2 regions of the Bradyrhizobium sp. USDA 4353 genome follow, and region 1 is predicted to be linked to the other one. Evidence: predicted binding sites of a transcription regulator. Region 1 holds the regulator's gene; the other holds the start of a gene.
The links. Region 1 encodes LexA, which represses DNA repair genes until DNA is damaged. Its sites were predicted from a motif close to TGTTCNNNNTGTGTTCNG; they were not measured.

Region 1 (4,397 bases):
TGGCCGCGGAGCAGGTCGGGCTGGACGAGGCGTTCCACCGGGTGCTGGCGTATGACCTCGCGGCGCTGCGGACGCAGCCGCCGGAGGCGATGTCGGCGATGGACGGCTACGCGCTGCGCGCGGCGGACGCGACCACGAGCGGGACACGGCTGAGGGTGATCGGCGAGGTCGCGGCCGGGCGGCCGTTCGATCGCGTGATCGGTCCCGGCGAGGCGGCGCGCATCTTCACCGGCGGCGTCGTGCCCGCGGGCGCCGACGCGGTCGTGATCCAGGAGGACACGTGCGCCGAAGCCGGCGACGTCGTCATCAACGAGCCCGCGATCAAGGGCCGGCACATCCGCCCTGCCGGCGTCGACTTCCATCAAGGCATGGTGCTGCTCAAGGCCGGCCGCCGGCTCAGCGACCGCGACCTGTCGCTCGCGGCCAGCATGAATCATCCGGCGCTGCCGGTGCGGCGCAGGCCCAAGGTGGCGCTGCTCGCCACTGGCGACGAGCTGGTGATGCCAGGCTCGGCGCCCGGCCCCGGCCAGATCGTCTATTCCAACGGCTATGGCCTGCGGGCGCTGATGCGCAGCGAGGGCGCGACGCCGATCGATCTCGGCATCGCCGCCGACACGCTCGAGGCGACGGTCGCCGGCATCCGCCGGGCGCGCGAGGCCGAGGCCGACATTCTGGTCACGACCGGCGGCGCCTCGGTCGGCGACCACGACCTGGTCAAGCAGGCGCTCGAGGCCGAAGGCGTCGAGATGGCGTTCTGGAAGATCGCGATGCGGCCGGGCAAGCCGATGATGCACGGGCGGCTCGGCGGCATGCGCGTGATCGGCCTGCCGGGCAATCCGGTGTCGTCCTATGTCTGCGCGATCCTGTTTCTGGTCCCGCTGATTCGCAGCCTGCTCGGCCGCGAGGCACGGTTGCCGCGCGAGACCGCCCTGCTCGGCCGCGAGCTTAGCGCAAATGATTCGCGCGAGGACTATCTGCGCGCGCAGCTCGAGGAGCGCGCCGACGGCACGCTGGTCGCAACTCCTGTGACGCAGCAGGATTCATCGCTGCTCGGGAATCTCGCGCTCTCGCAGGCGCTCGTCATTCGTCCAGCCTTTGCGCCGAAGGCCCCCGCGGGAAGCCCCTGCGAGATCCTGCGCCTGCCGAACTAAGCAACCTCCCCCGGCAAAGCCCGGTCCGTTCACCATATTTTTAGGATTGCGGAACACACATCGAACAGATAGTGTCCGTTCATGATTTGTTTTTAGTATGTTGCGGAACGACGCGAAGACGCTCGTCCGGCCCGCCGAGAGATCGAGAAGCTCCGATTGAGGCGCTCGGATCGAGGAGCTCGCGAGTCGGACGACATCAAACCGGGGACCAGGTCGAGATGCTGACGCGCAAACAGTACGAACTTCTGCGGTTCATCAACGAACGGCTGAAGGAGGCCGGCGTCCCGCCGTCCTTCGACGAGATGAAGGACGCGCTCGACCTGCGCTCGAAGTCCGGCATTCACCGCCTGATCACCGCCTTGGAGGAGCGCGGCTTCATCCGCCGGCTGCCCAACCGTGCCCGCGCCATCGAGGTGATCAAGCTGCCCGAGCTGTCGCAGGCCGCCGGCAACCGCCGCGGCTTCACGCCGTCGGTGATCGAGGGCAATCTCGGCAAGGTCCGCACCTCGACACCGGCGCTGGACGATGGCGAGCGTCCCGTGGCCGTGCCGGTGATGGGCCGGATCGCTGCGGGTACGCCGATCGAGGCGCTGCAGACGCGCAGCCACACCATCAGCGTGCCGGCCGACATGCTCGGCAATGGCGAGCACTACGCGCTCGAGGTGCGCGGTGATTCGATGGTTGATGCGGGCATCCTCGACGGCGACATGGCGCTGATCCAGCGTAACGAGTCGGCCGATACCGGCGACATCGTGGTGGCGCTGATCGACGACGAGGAAGCGACCCTGAAGCGCTTCCGCCGCCGCGGCGCATCGATCGCGCTGGAGCCGGCCAATACCGCCTATGAGGTGCGCATCCTGCCGCCCAACCGGGTGAAGATCCAGGGCAAGCTGGTCGGGCTGTATCGCAAGTACTGATCACGCAGGCTGCGCCGTCGCGATCATGCATCGCGACTCGCGGGGCGAGATGCACAATCGATCGGCGGCGCATGGACGCGCTTCGTCGCGCCGCTCAAGAACAAGTCACGCGCAAGCGCACGCTATGATGTGCAGCGCGGCACGCTCAAACGCTTGTGATCGTCGGCGGCCGCACGTGCTGCAGATCAGCGCAGAAATGCCGCGAAGCGCGCGCTAACATCGCTCCTGATGTCCACTCTGATAGAGGCCTGCGCCTGTCCGGGGGGAGCGTGGGTCAGCTATCTCTGAACGAGGAGCGATCCGATGTGTGACTACAGCCTCCATGCCGTTGCCTCCCGTCCCGCCAAAGTCGGCGAGACGCTGATCTCGACGACGTTCCGCGGCACTGCAACCCGCGGCTTCGCGCTGGAAAGCGAGCCGACCGTTGCGGTGTGCATGCTGCCCGGCACCGAGCTCGCCTTCGCCGAGGACGTCCGCTACGACAGCCGCTGGCTGTGGACGCGGACCATCCGCGAGCGCGTCGCCAAGTTCAACACCATCGAGAAGCACATTCCCGATCGCCACCACGACGCGATCGAGTTCGCCGATGGGCGCCACGTGCTGGTCACACAGCTCTGCGAGGGCCAGCGCGTCACCGTGCTGCAACTGCCCGTCACCAAGCAGCCCGGCGAGCCCCGTCCCGACCAGGCGGAGGATCGGCCGACCGTGCAGACCCCATCGATCCGGCGCATCAGCATCACCTGACGATCTGATCGCCAACGGATCGCATTCCTCGGATCGCGCGCCAACGCTGCGGCGGCCCTCGGCCGGCTTCTGCCGGACTCGAGGGCCGCCGCTCGGCGATCTCCGATCCACCGAACTAATCGTCGGCGCCCTGCTCTGTCTCGGGCGGCGTCGCATCCTGAATGCGCGGCGTCGGCGCGCGCGGCGCCAATGTCGGCTCGAACTCGGTCGCATCAGGTGGTGCCGGCGCCCATGGGCGGTCGGAGCCGGCGGCGCGGACAGGCGTGACGGCGAAGCCGCGGCCCTGGCGCGTCAGCATCAATGCGCCCTGCTGCTGCAATCGCTGGCGGTCGATCACTCCGGCCGCGCAGGACGACGGCGCGGCGCGAATGGTCACGATCAGCGCAGCGCGGGCGCAATCGTCGGCCAGCGCATCGGCGCGCAAGGCCATCGCGACCAGGCGGCCATCGGCCAGCGCCACGACGCAGCCCGCCTGGTCGCAGGACACGCCGTCACCCAGCGACGAGTCGGTCGGCAGGCGCGCATCGGCATCGGCCGCGAGCCACTCGCGGGTCGCGAACACGTCCTTGCCGCTGCGCATCACATGCAGCCGCCCGTCGCCGCCGCGCACGGCCACCGCGCGTCCGTCGCCGGAGATCAGGATGTCGGGCAGCGGCGCGACGAACGCCCACAGCGTTGCCGCCGTCAGCATCAGCGCGCCCGACCAGCGCAACGGCGTCCTCAGCAGGCCGATCAGGATCAGGCCCAGGCTGGCCAGGATCAGCGGGCCGATGCCGAACGCGGCCATGCGCCCGACGGCGCCGGGCAGCGCGGCGACCCAGCGCGTCACCGCGATCATCCAGTCGATGCCCCAGCCCATCAGCGTCCAGCAGACGCCATCGAGCCCGAACGGCGCCGCCAATAGCCCCAGCAGTCCCGCGGGCATCACCAGCGCCGAGACCACCGGCATCGCGGCGAGGTTGGCCAGCACGCCATAGGGCGTGATGCGATGGAAATGGAAAGCGGCATAGGGCGTGGTTGCGAGCCCCGCGATCAGCGAGGCCAGCAGCAGCATGGCCAACTCACGGCCGCCCCACAGCGCGATGCGCTGCGCGGTCGATGAGTCCGGCGTCGCGAACAGCTTTGGCAGGCCGAACTGCACCAGCGCGACGAGGCCGAGCGTTGCGGCGAACGACATCTGGAAGCTCGGATGCACCAGCGCTTCGGGAGCGGCGATCAGCACGATCATCGCGGCCACCGCGAGCGTGCGGAAGGTGACGGCGCGGCGGTCGACCATCACGGCGATCAGCACGACCGCTGTCATGAAAAACGATCTCTGCGTCGCGACCTCAGCGCCGGACAGTAGGAGATAGAACGCCGCCGCGACCAGCGCCGCAGCGGCTGCCCATTTCTTGATCGGATGACTGACGGTGAGGCCGGGGATCAGCGCGAGCAGCGCGCGCACCGCGAAGAACACGACGCCGGCGACGACCGCCATGTGATAGCCGGAGATCGACAGCACGTGGCCAAGGCCGGAGATGAACATCGCGTCGTTGACATCGGGCGTGATGGCGTCGCGCCGCCCGGTCAGCAGCGCGGTGGCGAT
Region 2 (4,397 bases), 2.2 Mb from region 1:
ATCCTGGTGGCTGAAGCCGTTATGGTCCTGCCGCCAGACATGTGAGGTGAGCAGATAGTTCAGCGAGGCGATCGGCCGCCGCCATGGCAGATGGCGCGACACCTTCAGCCATTTGGCGTGCTGGTTGAACATCGAATCCACGATGTGGATGAAGGCCTCGTAGCACGAGAAGAAGCCGTGGCGGCCGGTGAGCAGATAGCCTTCCAGCCAGCCCTGGCAGAGATGCTCGCTCAGCACCTCCATGACGCGGCCGTCATGCGCGAGATGCACGTCGTAGGGCTCGATGCCTTCCATCCAGACCCGCTCGGTGACGTCGAACACCGCGTCGAGCCGGTTGGAGGCGGTCTCGTCCGGGCCCATGATGCGGAAGTTTCTCGTGTCAGCATTCAGCCTGATGACCTCGCGCAGGAACTTGCCGAGCTCGCGCGTCGCTTCCGCGATGGTCTCGCCGGGGGAGCGCACCTCGACCGCGAAGGCGTGATAGTCCGGCAGCTTCAACTCGCGCTTCAACAGCCCGCCATTGGCGTGCGGATTGGCGCCCATGCGCCGCGTTCCCCGTGGCGCAAGCGCCTGCAGCTCCGGCACGAGCCGGCCTTGCGCGTCGAACAGCGTCTCCGGCTGATAGCTCTTCATCCAGGCTTCCAGCAGCGCGAGGTGGTCCGGCTTGCCGCGCGGATTTGCGATCGGCACCTGATGCGCGCGCCAAAAACCTTCGACCTTGAGGCTGTCGACCTCCTTCGGTCCGGTCCAGCCCTTCGGGCTGCGCAGGATGATCATCGGCCAGCGCGGGCGCTGCAGCACCGCATCCGGCTGGCGGGCGTTCTGCTGGATCGAGCGGATGCTCGCGAGCGCGACGTCGAGTGCGTCGGCCATCTGCCGGTGCATCGCCTTGGGCTCATCGCCCGCGACGAACAGCGGCGCATAGCCATAGCCCTCGAACAGGCACTTGAGCTCGGCATCGCCTAGGCGGCCGAGCACCGTGGGGTTGGCGATCTTGTAGCCGTTGAGGTGCAGGATCGGCAGCACCGCGCCGTCCTGTGCCGGGCTCAGGAATTTGTTCGAATGCCAGGATGCGGCGAGCGGGCCGGTCTCGGCCTCGCCGTCGCCGATCACGCAGGCGACGATCAGGTCGGGATTGTCGAATGCGGCGCCATAGGCGTGCACCAGCGCGTAGCCGAGCTCGCCGCCTTCATGGATCGAGCCGGGCGTCTCCGGCGCCGCATGGCTCGGAATGCCGCCGGGGAAGGAGAACTGCCGGAACAGCTTTCGCAAGCCGTCCGCATCGCGCGTGATGTCGGGATAGATCTCGCTGTAGGAGCCTTCGAGATAGGTGTTGGCGACCATGCCCGGGCCGCCATGACCGGGGCCGCAGACATAGATGACGTCGAGATCCTGTGCGGCGATGGCGCGGTTGAGATGGGCGTAGATGAAGTTCAGCCCGGGCGTGGTGCCCCAATGGCCGAGCAGGCGGGGCTTGATGTGCTCCGGCTTGAGCGGCTCGCGCAGCAGCGGGTTGTCCAGCAGGTAGATCTGCCCGACCGACAGGTAATTGGCGGCGCGCCAGTAGCGGTCGAGCAGATCGAGATCGTCGGCCGGGTTGGTCTGTTGGGGAGAACTGATCTGCATGGGACCTCGCTTGCCTTCCGCTTCGCGCCTGCGGGAGCTGAGATGAGAGTAACGCGGCACCATCCCGTTCCAGCGCAGCCCGAGCATAGAACGGGAATGTGATGGCTGGCCTTGCGCAAGCTCAGACGCGCGCCTGTATCTTCGTTCTATTTTATTCTTGTTATGTTCTCATTTTGTGCTATGTCTTGGTCATGAGCCGAGCATCTTCACATGCCCTCAAGCGCCCACCGGTCACGGTGCCCTCCGAGCCGGTGGGCGCGCCTTCCTCAGGTCATGAGGACTTTCCCGAGCTCGCGGTCGCCATTGAACGGGGCCGGCGCCGCGGCCGGGGTGCACAATCCAATGCGAGCGGCCGCTACGAGGCGGAGGCCCGTGTTGTCTTCGATGACGGTTGGCAGAGCCTCGAAGATCTGCCGCCGTTCAAGACGACGGTCGCGACCGACACCTCGCGCAAGGTGATCACCCGCAACGACTCGCCCGATATCGGCTTCGATCGCTCGATCAATCCGTATCGTGGCTGTGAGCATGGCTGCGTCTATTGTTTCGCGCGGCCGACCCACGCCTTTCTCGGCCTGTCTCCCGGGCTCGATTTCGAATCCAAGCTGTTCGTGAAGCCGGACGCGCCGGCGCTCCTGGAAAAGGAGCTGGCGGCCAGCGGCTACGAGCCGCGGATGATCGCGATCGGCACCAACACCGATCCGTACCAGCCGATCGAGCGCGAGCGGAAGATCATGCGCGGCATCCTCGAGGTGCTGGAAAAGGTTGGCCATCCCGTCGGGATCGTGACCAAGTCGGCGCTGGTGATGCGTGATGCCGACATCCTGGCGCGGATGGCCAAGAAGAACCTGGCGAAGGTGGCGATATCAGTGACGACGCTGGACCCCAAGCTGGCGCGCACCATGGAGCCGCGGGCGTCGACGCCGTCCAAGCGTCTGGAGGCACTGCAGGCATTGTCGAAGGCCGGCATTCCGACCACGGTGATGGTTGCGCCGGTCATCCCGGCGCTGAACGACAGCGAGATCGAGCGCATCCTCGATGCCGCCGCTCATGCCGGGGTCAAGGAAGCGGCTTACGTGCTGCTGCGGCTGCCGCTGGAGGTGCGTGATCTGTTCCGCGAATGGCTGCTGGAGCATTATCCGGACCGCTATCGCCACGTCTTCACCCTGATCCGCGACATGCGCGGCGGCCGCGACTACGACTCGCAATGGGGCACGCGGATGAAGGGCACCGGACCGATGGCCTGGATGATCGGCCGCCGCTTCGAGATCGCCTGCGAGAAGCTCGGGCTGAACAAGCGGCGGACGAAGCTGACGACGGATCATTTCGTGCGGCCGAAAGGCGGCGGACAGCAGCTGAGCTTGTTCTGACGCGAACCTCCGTTCGGAACCATGCAGGTGGGAATAGCGGGGAATTGAGGTTCGTTCGGGTTGCGCTGGGTTGGGCCGTTTCGCACGATGCGACTCATGATTCGGGACCTAGCGAAAAAGCCGGGCAGGGCGAAAGCAGCCGGCGCGGCAAAGAAGAGCACTGCCGCGAAAGTTGCGGCCAAGTCGGCCGCGGTGAGCGCGGCAGGTAAAGGCAGCGCCAAGCTCGGCAAGGGCGTCATCGCGGTGGCGCCGCCGAGCTTCCGGCGCGAGAGAGCGCTGCTCAAGCAGGGCATCTGGCCCGTCGCCGGCTGCGACGAGGCCGGCCGCGGACCGCTCGCCGGCCCCGTGGTCGCTGCTGCCGTGATTCTCGATCCCAACCGCATTCCCAAAGGCCTCGACGATTCGAAGCGCCTGAGCGCAGAGCAGCGCGAGGCGCTGTTCGACAAGATCTGCAAGACCTCGGCCTTCGCGGTGGCCTTTGCGTCGCCGTCGCGAATCGATCGCGACAACATTCTGCGGGCCTCGCTGTGGGCGCTGTCGCGGGCGGTGAGGGCGCTGCCGGAGGCGCCGAAGCATGTGTTCGTCGACGGACGCGACCGCATCGATGTCGATTGCAACTGCGAGGCGGTGATCGGCGGCGACGGGCTGGTGATGTCGATCGCCGCGGCCTCGATCGTCGCCAAGGTGACGCGCGACCGGCTGATGTGCGCGCTGGCGCAGGACTGCCCCGGCTACGGTTTCGAGCAGCACAAGGGCTATGGCGTGCCGGAGCATCTTGCGGCCCTCGACCGGCTCGGTCCCTCCGTGCATCACCGCAGCCTGTTTGCGCCGGTGGTTGCGGCCCGGCAGAAGCATCAGCCGTCGGCCGTGCAGCCGGAGCCCGATCTGTTCGCGGAGATCACGGTGGTGACCTCGACCGAAATCACCCTTCAAGTCTGATGCCGGTTGCCTCGACCGCGCCGCGGTCTTAAAGCTTGAGCTAGCGAACCAGCACGAAGTGTCACTCCTCGCAGCGCGGGCGGTGTTGTGCGCCCAAATCGTGCGGTATCGATTGCGGGCGCCGGACAACGCGGCTGCGGATGAGGGACGGTCCTGCCGGCCTCCTCGACGTCCCAAGCGACCCAGCCAAGCGAACCAGCCGTTCATGCGTTTCACGTCCCTGGTTGTCGAACTGATCCGCGCAAGGCCGCGGCTGGTCGTCGTCATCGTGGTGCTGTGCCAGGCCCTGATGTGGCTCGGCACGGCCGTGCTGTTCTATCGCAGCCCGCCCGGCCAGCTTGCCACCACCATCGCGTTCGGCAGGGAATACCAGGTCGGCACCGATCTCGGGCCGCCGCTGTCGTTCTGGCTGGCCGACATCGCCTATCGCGCCGCCGGAAATCATTTGTTCGGCGTCTACGTCCT

Region 2: a site for LexA is predicted at 1,779-1,796, ahead of ACVILH_RS32795 (PA0069 family radical SAM protein). Genes of this name have one in related genera too.

The regions. Positions count from the first base shown of each region.
Region 1 is NZ_JBSSGB010000001.1:5,096,372-5,100,768, reverse strand. It holds gene ACVILH_RS22995 (molybdopterin molybdotransferase MoeA) at 1-1,151, shown strand, start outside; gene lexA (transcriptional repressor LexA) at 1,370-2,068, shown strand; gene ACVILH_RS22985 (hypothetical protein) at 2,372-2,812, shown strand; gene ACVILH_RS22980 (ComEC/Rec2 family competence protein) at 2,928-4,397, opposite strand, start outside.
Region 2 is NZ_JBSSGB010000001.1:7,285,804-7,290,200, reverse strand. It holds gene ACVILH_RS32800 (phosphoketolase family protein) at 1-1,626, opposite strand, end outside; gene ACVILH_RS32795 (PA0069 family radical SAM protein) at 1,818-2,993, shown strand; gene ACVILH_RS32790 (ribonuclease HII) at 3,081-3,932, shown strand; gene ACVILH_RS32785 (glycosyltransferase family 39 protein) at 4,138-4,397, shown strand, end outside.